4 regions of the Paenibacillus sp. J31R30 genome follow, and region 1 is predicted to be linked to each of the others. Evidence: riboswitches for the same ligand, from Rfam matches in the RefSeq annotation. Region 1 holds a riboswitch; each other region holds the start of a gene.
What was found. A riboswitch is a leader RNA that binds a small molecule or an ion and turns the genes downstream of it on or off. The one in region 1 is predicted to bind cyclic di-AMP.

Region 2: another riboswitch for cyclic di-AMP. It lies ahead of AC58QO_RS18210 (APC family permease); the one in region 1 lies ahead of AC58QO_RS32040 (resuscitation-promoting factor).
Region 3: another riboswitch for cyclic di-AMP. It lies ahead of AC58QO_RS18880 (C40 family peptidase); the one in region 1 lies ahead of AC58QO_RS32040 (resuscitation-promoting factor).
Region 4: another riboswitch for cyclic di-AMP. It lies ahead of AC58QO_RS13045 (hypothetical protein); the one in region 1 lies ahead of AC58QO_RS32040 (resuscitation-promoting factor).

The regions. Positions count from the first base shown of each region.
Region 1 covers NZ_JCAUAV010000021.1:11,761-15,710, forward strand. The annotation lists gene AC58QO_RS32030 (ABC transporter permease) at 1-764, opposite strand, end outside; gene AC58QO_RS32035 (ABC transporter ATP-binding protein) at 761-1,504, opposite strand; cyclic di-AMP (ydaO/yuaA leader) riboswitch at 1,788-1,981, shown strand; gene AC58QO_RS32040 (resuscitation-promoting factor) at 2,266-3,405, shown strand; gene rnmV (ribonuclease M5) at 3,523-3,950, shown strand, end outside.
Region 2 covers NZ_JCAUAV010000004.1:291,804-295,753, forward strand. The annotation lists gene AC58QO_RS18210 (APC family permease) at 1-1,676, opposite strand, end outside; cyclic di-AMP (ydaO/yuaA leader) riboswitch at 1,778-1,930, opposite strand; gene AC58QO_RS18215 (GNAT family N-acetyltransferase) at 2,140-2,601, opposite strand; gene AC58QO_RS18220 (MFS transporter) at 2,759-3,950, shown strand, end outside.
Region 3 covers NZ_JCAUAV010000005.1:25,426-29,375, forward strand. The annotation lists gene AC58QO_RS18870 (M1 family metallopeptidase) at 1-946, shown strand, start outside; gene AC58QO_RS18875 (hypothetical protein) at 1,030-1,848, shown strand; cyclic di-AMP (ydaO/yuaA leader) riboswitch at 2,017-2,155, shown strand; gene AC58QO_RS18880 (C40 family peptidase) at 2,159-2,629, shown strand; gene AC58QO_RS18885 (MSMEG_1061 family FMN-dependent PPOX-type flavoprotein) at 2,777-3,388, shown strand; guanidine-I (ykkC/yxkD leader) riboswitch at 3,454-3,556, shown strand; gene sugE (quaternary ammonium compound efflux SMR transporter SugE) at 3,643-3,950, shown strand, end outside.
Region 4 covers NZ_JCAUAV010000003.1:300,860-304,809, forward strand. The annotation lists gene AC58QO_RS13035 (DUF5713 family protein) at 1-274, shown strand, start outside; gene corA (magnesium/cobalt transporter CorA) at 372-1,322, opposite strand; cyclic di-AMP (ydaO/yuaA leader) riboswitch at 1,855-2,024, shown strand; gene AC58QO_RS13045 (hypothetical protein) at 2,138-2,356, shown strand; gene kdpB (potassium-transporting ATPase subunit KdpB) at 2,396-3,950, shown strand, end outside.

The DNA.
Region 1 (3,950 bases):
GTTGGTAACTGAGGTACATCTACGAACCAATTAAAGAAGGCGTAGAGTCTAGCTTGCTGTTGTTTCTCTTTGGCAATCAGGTAGTCCCATCCGATCACATATTTAGCTGTGGAACGGAATGCAAGCAGCCACATGAATACAAGTAGAATCGCTGCTAGGCTGGCCCATAAGCTGCTGTAGTGAAATTGGATCGTGATGAGTGCAATGGATGCCGCCCAGCGAAAACTGACAGACACGAATCTTGTTCGATCAGCGGCGAATCTTCCTTCCTGCCAACTGGCTAATAGGTTAGCTACTTTTAATAGAAGTAATAGAGCCAGCATGAGCAGAAAAGGCTGCGAATCGGGACCTAAACAGTGGTTATAAAGCGGTCGTAGTGTGACCCAAGCGAGAAACAACCACGTACCCTGAAGTGAAAAGCTATACAGGAAGCTGCTTCGAAAATAGACTCCCATTTCATGCTCTATCCGCAATAGAAACATCCGATCGGCACTGCGGGTCAGTGTTCGAATAGGACTTGAAGTGACGAGTGGAACGAGCACGAGCAGCACGATCCATAGGTACGGGTAATCTGTCGGAAGGCGCTGTAATGTTTTTGCATAATAATAGGAAGAAACGATGACAAGAAACAACAAAAAGCCGATAAAGTTACTTCGTGCGGCATACTGCCAATACCCCATGGATTCCTTCATATAATGTTGGAAACGCTGCTTCCATAATGCATGTGTGTTAAATGCAGGTGTAGTATTTTTTGACTGACTCATGCTATGACTCCTTGAACAAGCTTGTAGAAGATGTCGTCTAATGACGCTTGAGGCAGCTCTGTTTGCGCGCGTAATTCGACTAAATCTCCCTGCGCAACCATATGGCCTTTGTGGAGAACGACATAGGAATCGCAATATTTTTCAATTGTAGACAAAATGTGTGAGGAAATGAGGAATGATGCGCCTTTTTGCTTCATTTTAACCATTAATTCGAGCAAGGAACGAATTGCCAAAGGGTCGAGTCCAAGAAACGGCTCATCGATAATATACAGGGAAGGCTCGATCAGGAACGCATTCATAATCATGACCTTTTGTTTCATCCCTTTGGATAAATGACTGGCGAAGCTGTTCAGCTTGTCCTTCATTTGAAACTGCTCTAAAAGAGACTGGGATCGTGTTTCGTAATCCTCCTTGGAAATGCCGTAGGCCATGGCCGTTAGCTCAAGGTGTTCGCGAATTGTTAGCTCTTCGTATAACTCCGGACTTTCGGGTACGTAGGCATATGTCGCTCGGTATGGTATTGGATTTTCGGCTAAGGTAAGACCGTTGATACGAATGGTCCCTTTTTGCGGTTGTAGCAGCCCGAGAATATTTTTGATGGTCGTACTTTTACCTGCCCCATTGAGTCCGATTAACCCCATCATTTCACCTTGGCGGATCGAAAAAGTGAGGTTGTGGAGGACGGGCTTGTTGGGTAAATATCCACCGAATAAAGCGTTTACCTGTAAGATGGGAACCATCTCAATTGCCTCCCTAAATAGCAAATTATTGGTATTTACTGATCAAATACTTCCAGAATCATTATAAACAAATTTGCATTTTTAGCCTAGTTTTGGTCATTAAACATTAAAAAATCGAGTATACGTACGTTAAAGTTAGACACATGTAGATATAAGTGGGTTATATATGAAAAATAATCGAAATTTAATCGATTTAGCCCTTTTTAACGGGTGTTAATCCCTTTACAGGTTGAGATTAACAGCGTAATATACTTTTCATAATAACTTAATATCCAATTTGCCAATTTTCCATTCGCTGAGTTCCAAATGTGGGAACGGGGGAACCACTGCAAGCTTAATAAGCATTCCAATGCGGTTAAGTAAGCAGAGAGTAATAGGGGTGAATCATAGACGTCAAACAAGCAGTTTGCGTCTACGTAGGGCGACTCTCACGTCCGAATCCGTCAGCTAACCTCGTAAGCGTAAGAGAGGTAACGATTGTCGTGCGTGCTATTTGTATTTCACTATGCAAACTAAGCCAGCGAGAAGAGTCCTCTTCTTGCTGGCTTTTTGTCCTCATAAAGGGTTTTACACAGATCGGAAGACATAAAATAACCCGGAATTCATAGGATGATGAATAGGTAAAAGGGGGGGACGACCAGATTCAGCAGGGTAAGCAGGCTGATGATGGCGAGCATGTTAAGTTAAACTAAAAACCTTAGTCGCGTCAAATTTAATCATGCTGTAACCTGGCGGCGAGGCTTTGAAGGAGGACCGGAGAAGTGGGCAGTATCTCAATTAGCGAGACCCATGTAAAACGATCATCCAGCATGTCCTTCGCATTGCGATGGAAGCATGAAAACTTGCGTTTGATTTTAAGCCTAGCTATAATCTCAATCGCAATGACTTTCATGTTTTTGGTGTTGTTGTACGGAACGGCTACCAAGAGCGTATCCGTGGTTGTGAATGGACAAGAAACTGTTGTGCACACGAAGCAATGGGTCCTGCAACGCCTACTGGATGAACAAGCCATAACGATTGGTGAACATGATGAAATTTCAGCTGCACTCACGACCAAGCTCAAGGGTGGAGACAAAATTGTCATCGAGCATGCCTCACCAATTCAATTGACTGCTGATGGAAAGACCACCACTGTTTACACAACTGCAAGAACGGTAGAAAGTGCATTGCAACGTTTAAATATTGCACTTGGGGAGAACGATCGTATTTCTCCCGAACCGACAGCCGCTCTTAGCACAGGCGATGAAGTCAAGATCGTCCGTGTGAAAAAAGAGACGGAGGAAGTCTCTGAACCGATCGCATTCGAGACAGAGAAAAAGAATGACGCATCTTTACTTAAAGGGAAAGAGCAAGTCGTCCAAGAAGGTAAAGAAGGCGTTCTGGTGAAAAAGAAAGAAAAGACTTTCGAGGACGGAGTTTTAGTCGCGGAAGCAGTTGTGGGTGAAGAAGTACAAACAGAAAGCGTTAAGAAAGTAGTATCCGTAGGCACCAAAAATCCTGTGGTCGTACTCTCCGCCTCTTCGCCGAGTGTGGATGAGGTATCCAAGAATGGTGTGACCTTTGGCTACAAACAAATTCTCAAGAACGTAAAACTTACAGCCTACTCAGCGGGTGCTGCGTCGACAGGCAAAGCCGAGGGCTCCTCTGGTTATGGTAAAACCTACACGGGAACTACCGTAACTGAAGGACGTACGATTGCCGTTGACCCGAAGGTGATTCCACTGGGTTGGTGGGTATACATTGAAGGAATTGGCTTCCGTCGTGCTGAGGATATTGGCAGCGGCGTGAAAGGTCAAATGATCGATGTGTACTATGAAGATCACGGTTATGCGAATAAATTCGGAACGAAACAAGGGTACACGGTGTATGTGGTAGGCCCCACAAAACCGTCCCAAAACTAACGTGTAAACGTTAATTAGGCCGGGAACACTAGGCTATACACGTAGCTTGGCATATGCCTGCGCGAAAGAAGAGGAGACCCCTCTTCTTTTTCTGCGTACTGGGGAAGGAAAACGGTGATGATAAAAGAAATGATCGTTGTGGAAGGTAAGGACGACACGGCTGCCATCAGGCGCGCTGTGGAGGCGGATACGATTGAAACAGGCGGCTCCGCCATCGGACAAGCCGTGCTCAAGCGAATAGCGCTGGCTCAGCAGCGCAGAGGTGTCATTATATTCACGGATCCGGATCACGCTGGTGAGCGGATTCGCAAAATCGTGGCAGCCAAGGTACCTGGCTGTAAGCATGCCTTCATTACGCAGGAACAAGCTGCGTATAAGGGTGATATTGGCGTCGAGAACGCGACGCCGGAGACGATCCGCCAGGCGCTTCAGAGCCTGCGGACAGAGTACAATGCGGCGGTCTCGCAGCTGACGATGGAGGATTTGATCGCTGCCGGCCTCATCGTGCATCCAGATGCGGCGGCTCGCCGTTTGGCCGTAGGCAA
Region 2 (3,950 bases), on a different contig from region 1:
ACATGCGTGTCGATACGCTCAATGAATTCAGCCAGCGGCTTCAAGATCGTTCTATACCGCGACTTGAACACTACGAGGCGAACACCTGGATCCCAGATTTGCCATTTCTCCTGCATCGACTCCTCATCTTCATCCGAGAAGGAGACATAGAAAGCAATAACGTTAGGCGAGAGTGACTTCGCATAGTTCAGCGTTTGCTCTACAGCTTTATGAATCCCGGCCACAGGTACGATAATGACGGGTTCTTTGGTACAAACACGGTCTTGTGTGATATCGATGCGCAGCTGGTTGGCTACGTCATCGTAATGGTGGCTGATCTTCGTAATGATCCAGAGTAGAATCGGTGTCACGATAATGACGATCCAAGCGCCTTCGCTAAATTTCGTCACAGAGAATATGATGAGAACCGCGAAAGAAACGATGCCGCCTAAACCGTTGATGATCAATTTGCCGATCCAGCCGGATACGCGCTCCTTCAGCCATTTACGTACCAAACCTGCCTGAGCCAGTGTAAAGGATAAAAATACGCCGATCGCATAAAGCGGAATGAGTGCATCAGTCTTCCCTTTAAAGCCAATCAGAAGCAGACTTGCCAGCACGCCAAGCGTGATGATGCCATAATGATACGAAAGTCGATCTCCACGGAAGGAGAACATGCGCGGGAAGTTTTTGTCTTGGGCCATGATTGACGCCAAGATGGGGAATCCATTAAAGCTCGTATTAGCAGCTAGCACTAGAATAAGCATCGTCGCGATTTGAGTCGCATAGTACATCACGCCGCGTCCAAACGCTTGCTCGGTCACCATCGATAGAACCGAAGTGTGCCCGTTATGATCTGGGGCAATTCCATACCCTAAGGCGATCAACGTTACACCACCGAAGACGATTGCCAACAGGCCGCCCAAGGAGATGAGCGTGCGTTTAGCATTTTTGACAGATGGCGTTCGGAAATGCGGGACAGCATCGGAAATTGCTTCGATGCCTGTTACAGCTGAACAACCCGAGGAGAACGCCTTAAGAAGTACGAATAACGTTAATGAGTTCGTCGCAGCGTTAGGTGTGAAATCAATGGCATGCGTATTAAGTGAGCCGGTCATTAAATCGAAGATACCTTTACCTACTAACAACAGGATACAAAGGATGAAAAAGTACGTCGGAATCGCAAAAACGGTTCCTGATTCGGAAGTGCCTCGCAAATTAATCCAGACCATGATCCAAACCAGAAAGATGGTAAGCGGAACAATATACGGTACTGCAGAAGGAAAGGCCGAAGTAATCGCCTGCACACCTGCCGAGATCGAAACGGCCACGGTCAAGGTATAATCGATCAGCAGTGAGACACCTGTTAGTCGCCCCCACACCATGCCTAAATTTTCTTTGGTAACCATATAAGCGCCGCCACCCATCGGGTAGGCTTCAATCACTTGCCGATAGCTGAGCACAAGCAACAAAATCAATGCGATGATCGAAATCGCAATCGGCAAGGAGAATGCAAATGCAGCAATTCCCACGGTTGCGAGCTCTAACAGAATTTGCTCCGTCCCATACGATACAGAAGATAAGGCATCAGAAGACAGGATGGGGAGAGCTTTCCAGACAGGCATTTTCTCCGACTCAATCTCACTCGACTTTAGCGGCTTACCAAACACAATTTTCTTCAATGAATCACTTGTCATTTCGTGGTCGTTCCTCCAATAAAAGCTAATCTCAATGTACTAGTTGGGTAAAAATGACGCAAAAAAACACAAGGATTGACCTTGTGTTTTAAACACATGTTCTCCTTTCTCACGACCGCTTACGAGGTTAGCTGTCGGGTTCGGGCCGCGAGAAAATCTGCCCTAAAAGGTACTTGGTATCAGCACCATTATTCACCCCATGTTACTCGTGGTTCCCCCGCTTTTCTTAAAAGAAAATTAAGCGAAATATTCAACTGTTCATGTACGTGTTGAATACTACTCTCTTCTGTCAACATAGTAAAGGAGGGAAAAAACGTAAAAAGCTCTCTTCCACCTCTTCCATGCCCCAATAATTCGCTTACAATTACCTGATTCGTTGATTATCTTCCATTCTCGTAGGTACTCGAGGTATTTTGTGAAAAGTGACATGCTAGAACGATCATACCTGGATAAAACGAAGTAATTAGTTGGAAAAACGCCAGTTCATGGTGTAATTCACCCAATCTACGCGTGTTCCACCCCTTCTATCAAAAAATTGTTGTGCCCGATGATTGTCTGGTGCGGTGATCCAAGACATGTAGGCATAGCCGTTTTCCTTGGAATAGTTTTGACACTTCCGGAACAAGTCTTCTTCCGCAGCGGTTCCCCGAAATGGCTCTAGAAGGAACAGGTCGTTCATGATCGTAATAGGACTAGCCTTCATCGTGCTCCATGCAAAATACAGCGTCGCAAAGCCGATGAGCTCATCTTCCTTTTCGACCACAAACTGAATCCCCCCTTGCTCCTGAAGTAAGGTGCTGATCAGACGATGGATATCAGCCAACTCAGGCCGCGGCTTCTTATAAAAGCCGACAATATAGGCAACCATCAGCTCTGTTAATGCCTCCAAATCTTTCATTTCTGCTTTTCTTATCGCATGTCCCACTAGATTACCCCCTTGAATTTCAATGAATAATAATACATTTTAACGAATAAATATTCAGTTATCAACTATTTTTACCATGGCCAATTCGTTGACACATTGTACCCACCATGCTAATCTGTAACAAAATAGATTATAGTTAAGGATCGGATGGTGTACGATGTCAAACAATGCAATCACTTCTAATACTGGAACCACAAACGCTCAATCAGAGCTGCCTAGCCGCTTACGAGAAACGCCTGTCTCCTGGTTACTCTGCTTTACTATTGTACTGGTGATCATGAACACAATGATGTTCAATCTGGCTTTGCCCAAGATTTCCGTACAATTTGAACTCAGCCCCTCAACGGCATCGTGGATCGTCACGGGGTATTCGATCATTTTCGCTATTTCTTCTATTACCTATAGCCGCTTGTCCGACTTTGTACCCATTCGCAGACTTTACGTCATTGCTCTGCTTTCACTAGGCGGTGCATCCATCCTAGGGCTGTTCACGGACAGCTTTGGACTCTTGCTGCTTACAAGGTTGATTCAAGCATCTGGCGCAGGCGCGATTCCATCGCTCGGTATCGTTCTCGTAACCCGCTACATTCCGCTGTCGCGTAGAGGTAGAGCTATGTCGCTTATTTTGTCTGCCGCGTCACTCGGTCTAGGACTTGGCCCCGTCGCTGGCGGTTCCATCGTTCAATACTTGGGATGGCATTTCCTATTCGTCATTACTGGCATTACGCTTCTACTTATCCCTATCTTTCTTGTCTTACTCCCAAAAGAAAAAGCAGAAAGCGGCTCGTTCGATTTCATCGGTGCGCTGCTCCTAGGGATTGGGACGACGGGTTTGCTGCTCTTCCTAACGTCGAAGAGTGTCGTTGCCCTCCTCGTTGGCGTTCTTGCGCTTGCCCTGTTCGCACTGCGCATTCGCCGAGCCTCTCAACCGTTCGTACTGCCTGCCCTATTCGCCGATAAGCCTTATATGGCGCTTGGCGCAATCGGCGTGACTTCCTATATGATCAGCTTCGGCTTCCTGTTCCTCGCGCCTCAGATGCTTGCTCGGGTGTTCGGTTTAGCTCCGCTCACTTCGGGACTTTTGCTCTTCCCAGGTGCTCTGATTGCCATGCTGGTGTCGAACCGTGTCGGCCGCATCATTGACCGTTATGGCAATACGGCGTTGCTGCGCTACGTGCCATGGTTGATGCTGCTTTCTACCGTGCTGCTAGCCTTGACTGCCAGCTATTCCTACTACTGGATTGCCGCACTCTACATCTTAGTCAGCATCAGCTTCACAACACTTTCCAGCGCTGTATCCAATGAATTATCTCGGCAATTGACCAAAGATCGCGTCGGATCAGGGATGG
Region 3 (3,950 bases), on a different contig from region 1:
TAGCCAGTGGTACGGAACGTATCCGTACTCTACGCTTTCCATCGTTGTACCGCCACCAGGCGGGAATGGCGCCGGCGGCATGGAATATCCGACCTTGGTCACCGCTTGGGGTGCCAGCGACAAAGATCCCGACTTAGAACTGGAGCGTGTCGTTGTCCATGAGATAGGCCACCAATTCTTCTACGGACTCGTCGCCAGCAATGAATTCGAGGAAGCCTGGCTCGATGAAGGCTTTACCTCTTATGCGGAAGATAAAGTCATGGAAGCTGAATATGGGGATGCCCCTAATTTACCTGTAGAATCCAGCTACATCACTTCACCTAACGGGCTGCAGAAAGAAGCTTGGGCCTACACAGGACATGATCAGTATGCGGAAAATGTGTACACACGCGGCAAGCTCGTACTAAAGGCGATTGAGCAGCAGGTCGGAACCAAAGTCATGGATAAAATTATGAAAACCTATTTCCAAAGATGGCAATTCAAGCATCCCTCGACGAAGGACTTCCAACAGGTTGTGGAGGATGTCAGCAAAACGAAATGGGATGACTTCTTCAATCAGTATGTGTACGGCGATATGATGATGGATTATTCCGTCGCGAGTGTCAACGTTCGGCCTCAGGGCACTAAGGGATCCGAGACTTACGAAAGTACAGTTCGCATTGTTAAACATGGCGGCAACTCGCCGGAGGTGCCGATTCAGTTCCATTTTGCAGATGGCACAACGCTTGATAAAACATGGGATGGCAAGGAAGGCAGCATCGAGTTCAAATTATCGCATACGTCCCCTGTCGACTGGGTGCGCATTGATCCCAAATACACGCTCATACTCGAAAATAAGCACATCAACAACTTTTATCAAACACAATTAAATACAAAGTGGCAAATCCGGTGGAATCTCGGCATTATTCAACTCCTGCAAGCCATATTCGGCTCAGTCGCCTGGTAAGGACATGGCTTACGTCTTATGACAAACTCAGCGTATGCTTACGAAGCCAGTTTTCTAACGAAAACTTTAAGGAGGGACCCTCGTTGGCCACCTATATCAAATCCGGCTTCAGGGCAGCTATGGCGCAGCCTTTTGCCACCATTATTTTGTTCCTGTATCAAATGGGTTGGGGTATTCTCTTGTATAAGCTAGTGCAGGGAATACTCGTCCCCCTCATGCATCGATTCCCTGGTGCTGAGCAGCCCAAGCAGGCTTTGCAAATCTTTCTAGCAGAAGGCCAGTTTCAATTACTCAAAACTGATCTTAGCTATTCTTATCTCTGGTGGCTCGCTGCTCTCTTATGCGCCCGCATGCTGCTAACGCCCCTCTTAAATGGCGGTGTTTACTATTCGCTCACGCACGCTCACCAGAATGCTGGCTACCGTTTCTTTCGCGGGATGAAGGAGCTCATGCTCCCTTTCCTGCTTGTGTATCTGATCCGGATCGCATTTACCCTGCTTCCACTGATCTGGATTTTCCCGAAAGCTACGTATATTCTAGGGCATAGCAGCTCCTATGAGCAGGTTGTTCTCAAGCTTCTGCCCTGGATTCTCAGTTTACTGGTCTACGGATTTCTCCTGCAGCTTCTGTTTATGTATGTCCAATTCGCGATCGCAGCCAAGTTAGGGATCACATCGACAGTCATCTCTTTCTTTCGATATTCGCTGCCGATTGTCGGACTTGCCATTACCCTCTTACTTTTCGCAGGACTATTGGCAGGTGTCACGGTCACAGCCACCTACTTGTGGGCAGGTCTGGTAGCGCTAATCATTTATCAGCTGTACCCACTTTTTCACATTTTCATCCAAATCTGGGGCATTTCTTCCCAATATCAGCTACTTTCAGCCAAAATATCCAATTAATATCCAGCAAAACAGCGAATAGGCAAACATTCTCCCCCTTCTCCTTGAGAAAGGGGCTTTTTTTTGTCTTTTTTCCGAACTATTCCACTTATTTTTAGCCTAATTTTTAAACTTAAAAGAGGAATTTCATTCTTTATGACGAATTACAAGGACTAGCATCAAAAAACCAAATATTTCATGCCGAATTCCTCAGTTTATGGGGAAACGGGGGAACCACTCCGGGTGAATTGATCTTGCAAGACAGGGATCATAGGGAACCTTCAACCGAACCCTCCAGCTAACCTCGTAGGCACCGGAAGGAGACAAGCAGTTGAAGAAATTTGTTGGTCTTGTTTTTAGTCTTGTTTTGTTTTTGAGTGTTAGTGTAGGAAGCGTTTTCGCGGCATCCGATATGGATAAAGCGGTAGACGAGCTTGTAGGAACGCCTTACAGATGGGCAGGAACGACAACCAAAGGATTCGATTGCTCTGGTTTCACGTCCTACTTATTCGGCGAATTCGGCATCGATCTTCCACACAGCTCCAAATCACAAAACGGCGAAGGCTACTGGGTTGACAAAAAAGATCTTCGTAAGGGCGATCTTGTATTTTTCAACACGGATGGCAGCGGTATCTCTCATGTAGGTATGTACCTCGGAGACGGTGAATTCGTTCACTCCGCTACGAATCAAGGTGTTGTGAAGAATAAGTTGAGCGAATCCTATTATGCGAAGCGATATGTATCCGCCAGACGTGTTCTGTGGGATGATATCTACAATCAACTAACTGCTGAATCCAAGTAATGTTCTCGGCACAGAATGAAGCCCTGCAAGCTTTGCTCGTAAGAGCGGCTTGCAGGGCTTCATTCATTTGAACGTGTGTATCGGCCACAAGATGAGTAAAACAAAGATAAGTAATAGCCCATGGGCTTTGAGGAAGGATTGGCTAGTATGGACACTTCACAAAATAGTACATCACCCCCATTTCCCGGTATTATACGATCCATCGATGAGATTAGAGCCGTTATTGGGGAGCCTCATCCTGCGGTTCAACATAAGGTTATTAATCAAATCGACGAGCACGCACGTGCGTTCATTGCAAAATCGCCATTATTCTTCTTCTCTACGTCGAATGCTAACGGCTCGAGCGATGTGTCTCCCCGCGGGGATGCCGCAGGATTCGTACGGGTTGTGGATGAACGCCGCCTCGTCTTCCCAGAAAGACTTGGCAATCGCCGACTAGACTCGATGCAAAATCTGCTGACCAACCCGGAAGTCGGTCTCCTGTTCATCATCCCAGGCGTCGAGATGGTGCTCCGCGTCAATGGCCGCGCTTGGTTGACGAAGGACGAGGAGCTGCTGTCGACCATGCAGCTAAACGGGAAGTCACCGATCGCCGCTGTCGGCGTCGAGGTGCAAGAATGCTTCGTGCATTGCAGCCGCGCGCTCAAGCTGTCGAAGATTTGGGATCCCGCTACATGGGTACCTGAGCAGGAACAGCCGGACGGCATGGATATGTTCCGCGCGCATGTCGCGTTGAACGGGATTGCGTTGGAGGATTAGGCTTAATGAGCAAATAGCCAAAAAGTGTAACTTGACATAGCATGTGAGCCATCCTATAATAACGGCATGTCGTTTTCTAGGGTTCCGCGGCGCATGTTCGCCGGCTGGTCCAAGGGAAAACACACAGCGGATACGCTGTGGTCACGGAGGGAGAAAAGCCCGGGAGTCTATCGCAGCAGTGCGATATTCCCGGGCTTTTCTTTGTTTTTTTTGTGGCACTGACGACATAATACTTACATGAAGGAGTGTTCATAATGGCATGGTTATACCTGGTCATTGCAGGTGTTTTCGAGGTGGTGTGGGCCATCTCATTGAAATTTTCCAACGGATTTACACGGCTCGTTCCCACGATTATCACGATTCTCGGGATGATCGTTAGCTTTTATTTCTTAGCTTCAGCCACGAAAACCTTGCCCATCGGAACGGCTTATGCCGCATGGACCGGAATCGGTGCTGTCGGCGCGATTATCATTGGCACACTTTTCCTCAATGAACCGATCAGCTTAATTCGTATCTTGTTTATGGTATTGATTTTGGTCGGTGTACTCGGGCTGAAATTCAC
Region 4 (3,950 bases), on a different contig from region 1:
CTATTTCCCAAATTCTTTAGTAGACAAAGTCAAAGTACAATTGGTAGAAGTCGTTGAATATTTAGAAACGGGGAACCGTAGTATTAACGAAATCCAATTGAAATTTGATGATATGACAGATGCAATAAATGAGTTGCAAGCGGATTTTTATGAGGACGACAGCGAGATTGAGACGGCTGCAAGGGATTCTATAGGACAAACCGTTGAAGAAATTTTGAAACATTTTAATATTCGGTTAGACGCAGAAGAAGCCATTCGAAACAGAGATTGGTAAGCACAAACTATTCTTTTTTTATCTACTCAAACAAAAACGGGTACCCCTCTTTTATGGGAGTATCCGTTTTTGTATTACTGGGAAAATTCAGCTTTGTTTATTTAAACCATCCTTTGTTTCTAAACGACATAAACATGCCAATACCAATTCCGAACATGACCGCTAACGCGATAAAGTAACCCCATTGCCACTTCAACTCGGGCATGTAATCAAAGTTCATTCCGTAGATTCCGGCTATGAAAGTTAAAGGCATGAAGATCGTCGTGATGACTGTTAAAGTTTTCATGATCGTGTTCATTCTATTGGAATTAAGAGAAATGTAGCTGTCTCGTAAATCAGCTGTCATCTCTCTGTTAGAATCGATCATTTCAGATAGTTTCAACAAATGATCATACACGTCTGTATAGTAGTGTGACAGTTTATGAATACCCTGAATTCGTTCTGAATTTAGTATTCGATACAGAAGATCTCTCATTGGCACGACAGTTCTTCGCAGCTTTAAGAGCCTTGACCGTATTTCAAATATGTCTTCCATGAGTGCTTGGGTAGATTCAGAGCCAACGTTATTTTCGATTTCGTTTAATTGATCTTCGATTTGATAGACACTCGGAAAATACTGATCTACTAACTCGTCCATAACCACATAGCAAGCATACAGAGGACCTTTATCAACGCCTTTTTTCTGCAGGGCTATTCGACACCAGGCATCTTCGATCTCCTTTGAATATTTGGAATGAAAGGTAACGATGAAATTCTCTCCTAAAAATAAGTCCACTTCTTCAGCCGCAAGATTTTGTTGATTGATGGCATGCATTACGAAAAAGTGTACATCTTCATAGTGATCTAATTTAGGTCGTTGCAGATAATGAAAACAATCTTCAATTGCAAGTGGATGAAAGTTGAAATGTTCTTCTAATAAATTGGATTCTTCTTCACTTGGCTGGTTAAAATCAACCCAATACCATTTTATATTTGAACTCGAAAGCTGAGTTAGTTGAACATCTTTTAAAACTTCCAAATCGTTTGTTATAGCTAATGCACGAATCATTTTAATTGCACTCCTTAATGAAGTTGAACAATGATCTTCATGTTATTCTATCCAAGAAATCTTATCAGAACAACCATACATGTCATTCATGATTTTAAACGAAAAGTGGGTAGCCCTTACTTCGCAGTAGGGCTACCTTTTTCATTAAGATTTCCATCTGATGTTCTTCATACTCACGCTGCATAAATACATGAAAAGGGTATGTGTCCCGCGATTTGATGATACAAGCCTGGAGATGTGATAATTATAACTTTGAATCGTATAAAAATGGGCTAAATAATAGTTGCAGACTTATAAAAATTGAATAAAAAAGTAAATCATTATAATTTCTCAAAGTCGTTTGGTCATGACCTAATTACTGCGAAATGGCCAAAACGGAAGTATGCCGAAGCATTTCTATTGAAAATGCATGCGATTTCTAATTGGACGCGCTTTCATAAACACTAAATGTCACAAATTGCGAAATAAGTGTCTCAAGCGCATTTTACATTCAGTAGCAATCGGCGTAACATTCGTTTCAGCAACAATACATAGATGCAAAACGCTGAGTTCCCGCAAGGGAATCGGGGGAACCAACCGGAGCCGATCGGATATAGAATCGGTTTCTCGGGGTGAATCTAAAGCAAGCGCAGCTTGCCAAAGTAGGGCACTTCCAAGCCCGAATCCGACAGCTAACCTCGTAAGCGAATTGGGAGAGAACCACTTTCTTTTCGAGCTTTCCATAGCGCACATATGCGTTTTCTTTGAAGCCCGAGAGTAGAGATTCTCTGCTCTTTGGCTTTTTTTGTTGTTCCCAATTTGAGGAGAGTGAATCTATGATGTACCCCGAACCCCTGACGCTAGTAAGTGAATCAGATGAATGTACACAAACATGTAAATTTACCCGTATTGAATGTTTTCGATTTGATTGTGAATTATCCGATAAGCTGCAGCCAGGACATGGTAATGATTGTCATTGCGGATTATTGACGATTTCAACGAATCTTGGTACATGTGGTTTAGGGCAATTCGTGATTCCGCAATTATTTATTTGAGCATTCTGGGGCGTATATCTCTTTCTAGGGTGGTTTTTCATGAATCAAAGATGGAAGCAATCATTTCATTCCAAAGTGTTTATTAGAGCCCTGTTGGATAGCGTACTGAAATTAAATCCAAGATTAATGATAAGAAATCCAGTGCTTTTCGTGTTGGAAACGGCGACCTTTGTCATTGGTTTATTGCTGCTCTTTCCGCATTATTTTCATACCGAGACACAGATGACTTATAACCTCACTGTATTTTTCATTCTATTGTTTACGATATTATTTGCGAACTTGGCAGAAGCGTTAGCTGAAGGAAGAGGTAAGGCACACGCGGACAGCTTGATCAAAACCAGAAAGGAATTAAAGGCGAAGCTGTTATCGAAAGATGGCAGCATAAAGGTCGTTGCCGGAAATGAATTACGCAAAGGTGACCGTATATTGGTAGAAATGGGGGATTTGATTCCCGGCGATGGCAAAATAGTGGAAGGCATTGCAGCCATTGATGAGTCCTCCGTTAATGGAGAATCGGCTTTCGTCATTAAAGAGGCGAACAGTGATAACAACTCCGTCATTGGCGGAACCCTCGTAACCAGCGATTGGATTCAGGTTGAGATTACCGTTAACCCTGGGTATTCCTTTTTGGATCGGATGGTTCAAATGGTGGAAGGGGCAAGACGGCAGAAATCACCGAACGAAATCGCGCTGACGACCCTCCTTACAGTCTTAACCCTCATCTTTTTAATTGTCGTCGTAACGTTGTATCCATTGGCCAAATTTGCTGGCGTTCAATTGGAGGTGTCAACGTTAATTGTGCTGCTCGTGTGCTTAATACCCACGACGATTGGGGGACTTTTATCAGCCATAGGCATTTCAGGGATTGACCGCGTTACGAGAATTAACATTTTGGCGAAATCAGGGAAGGCTGTTGAGGCAGCTGGGGATATACATACAGTCATATTGGATAAAACAGGCACGATCACGTTCGGTAACCGAATGGCATCAGCATTCTATCCTGCAACGGGTGTATCCCAAGAGGAACTCATGGAAGCAGCCGTTCTCACTTCGTTGTTTGATGACACCCAGGAAGGGCGGTCCATCGTAGAACTCGCTAAGCAGAATCACATGACAAGTAATCTCAGAGCTTATCAAGGCGAAGTCATTACGTTTACAGCAGAAGAGCGGATGAGTGGGTTAAACCTGAATGGCTGCTTTTATCGAAAAGGGGCAGTTAGCGCCATCGGCAGTTATATCTCAGTGCGAGGCGGATCTATTCCTGAGGAGATGATGGAGAAAAGCGATTTTATTGCCAGAGAAGGGGGGACTCCCCTTGCTGTGAGCAAGGATAATCAGATTCTTGGGCTTATTTACTTGAAAGATACGATTAAGCCGGGAATACGAGAACGATTGGAATCTCTGCATCAAATGGGGATTAGAACCATTATGTGTACTGGAGATAACCCACTAACTGCCGCGACGATCGCGAATGAAGTTGGCGTGGATGCTTATTATGCAGAGAGTAAACCAGAGGATAAATTGCGGATTGTTCGTGCAGAGCAAAGCGAAGGTAAGCTCGTTGCTATGACGGGGGATGGGGTTAACGATGCTC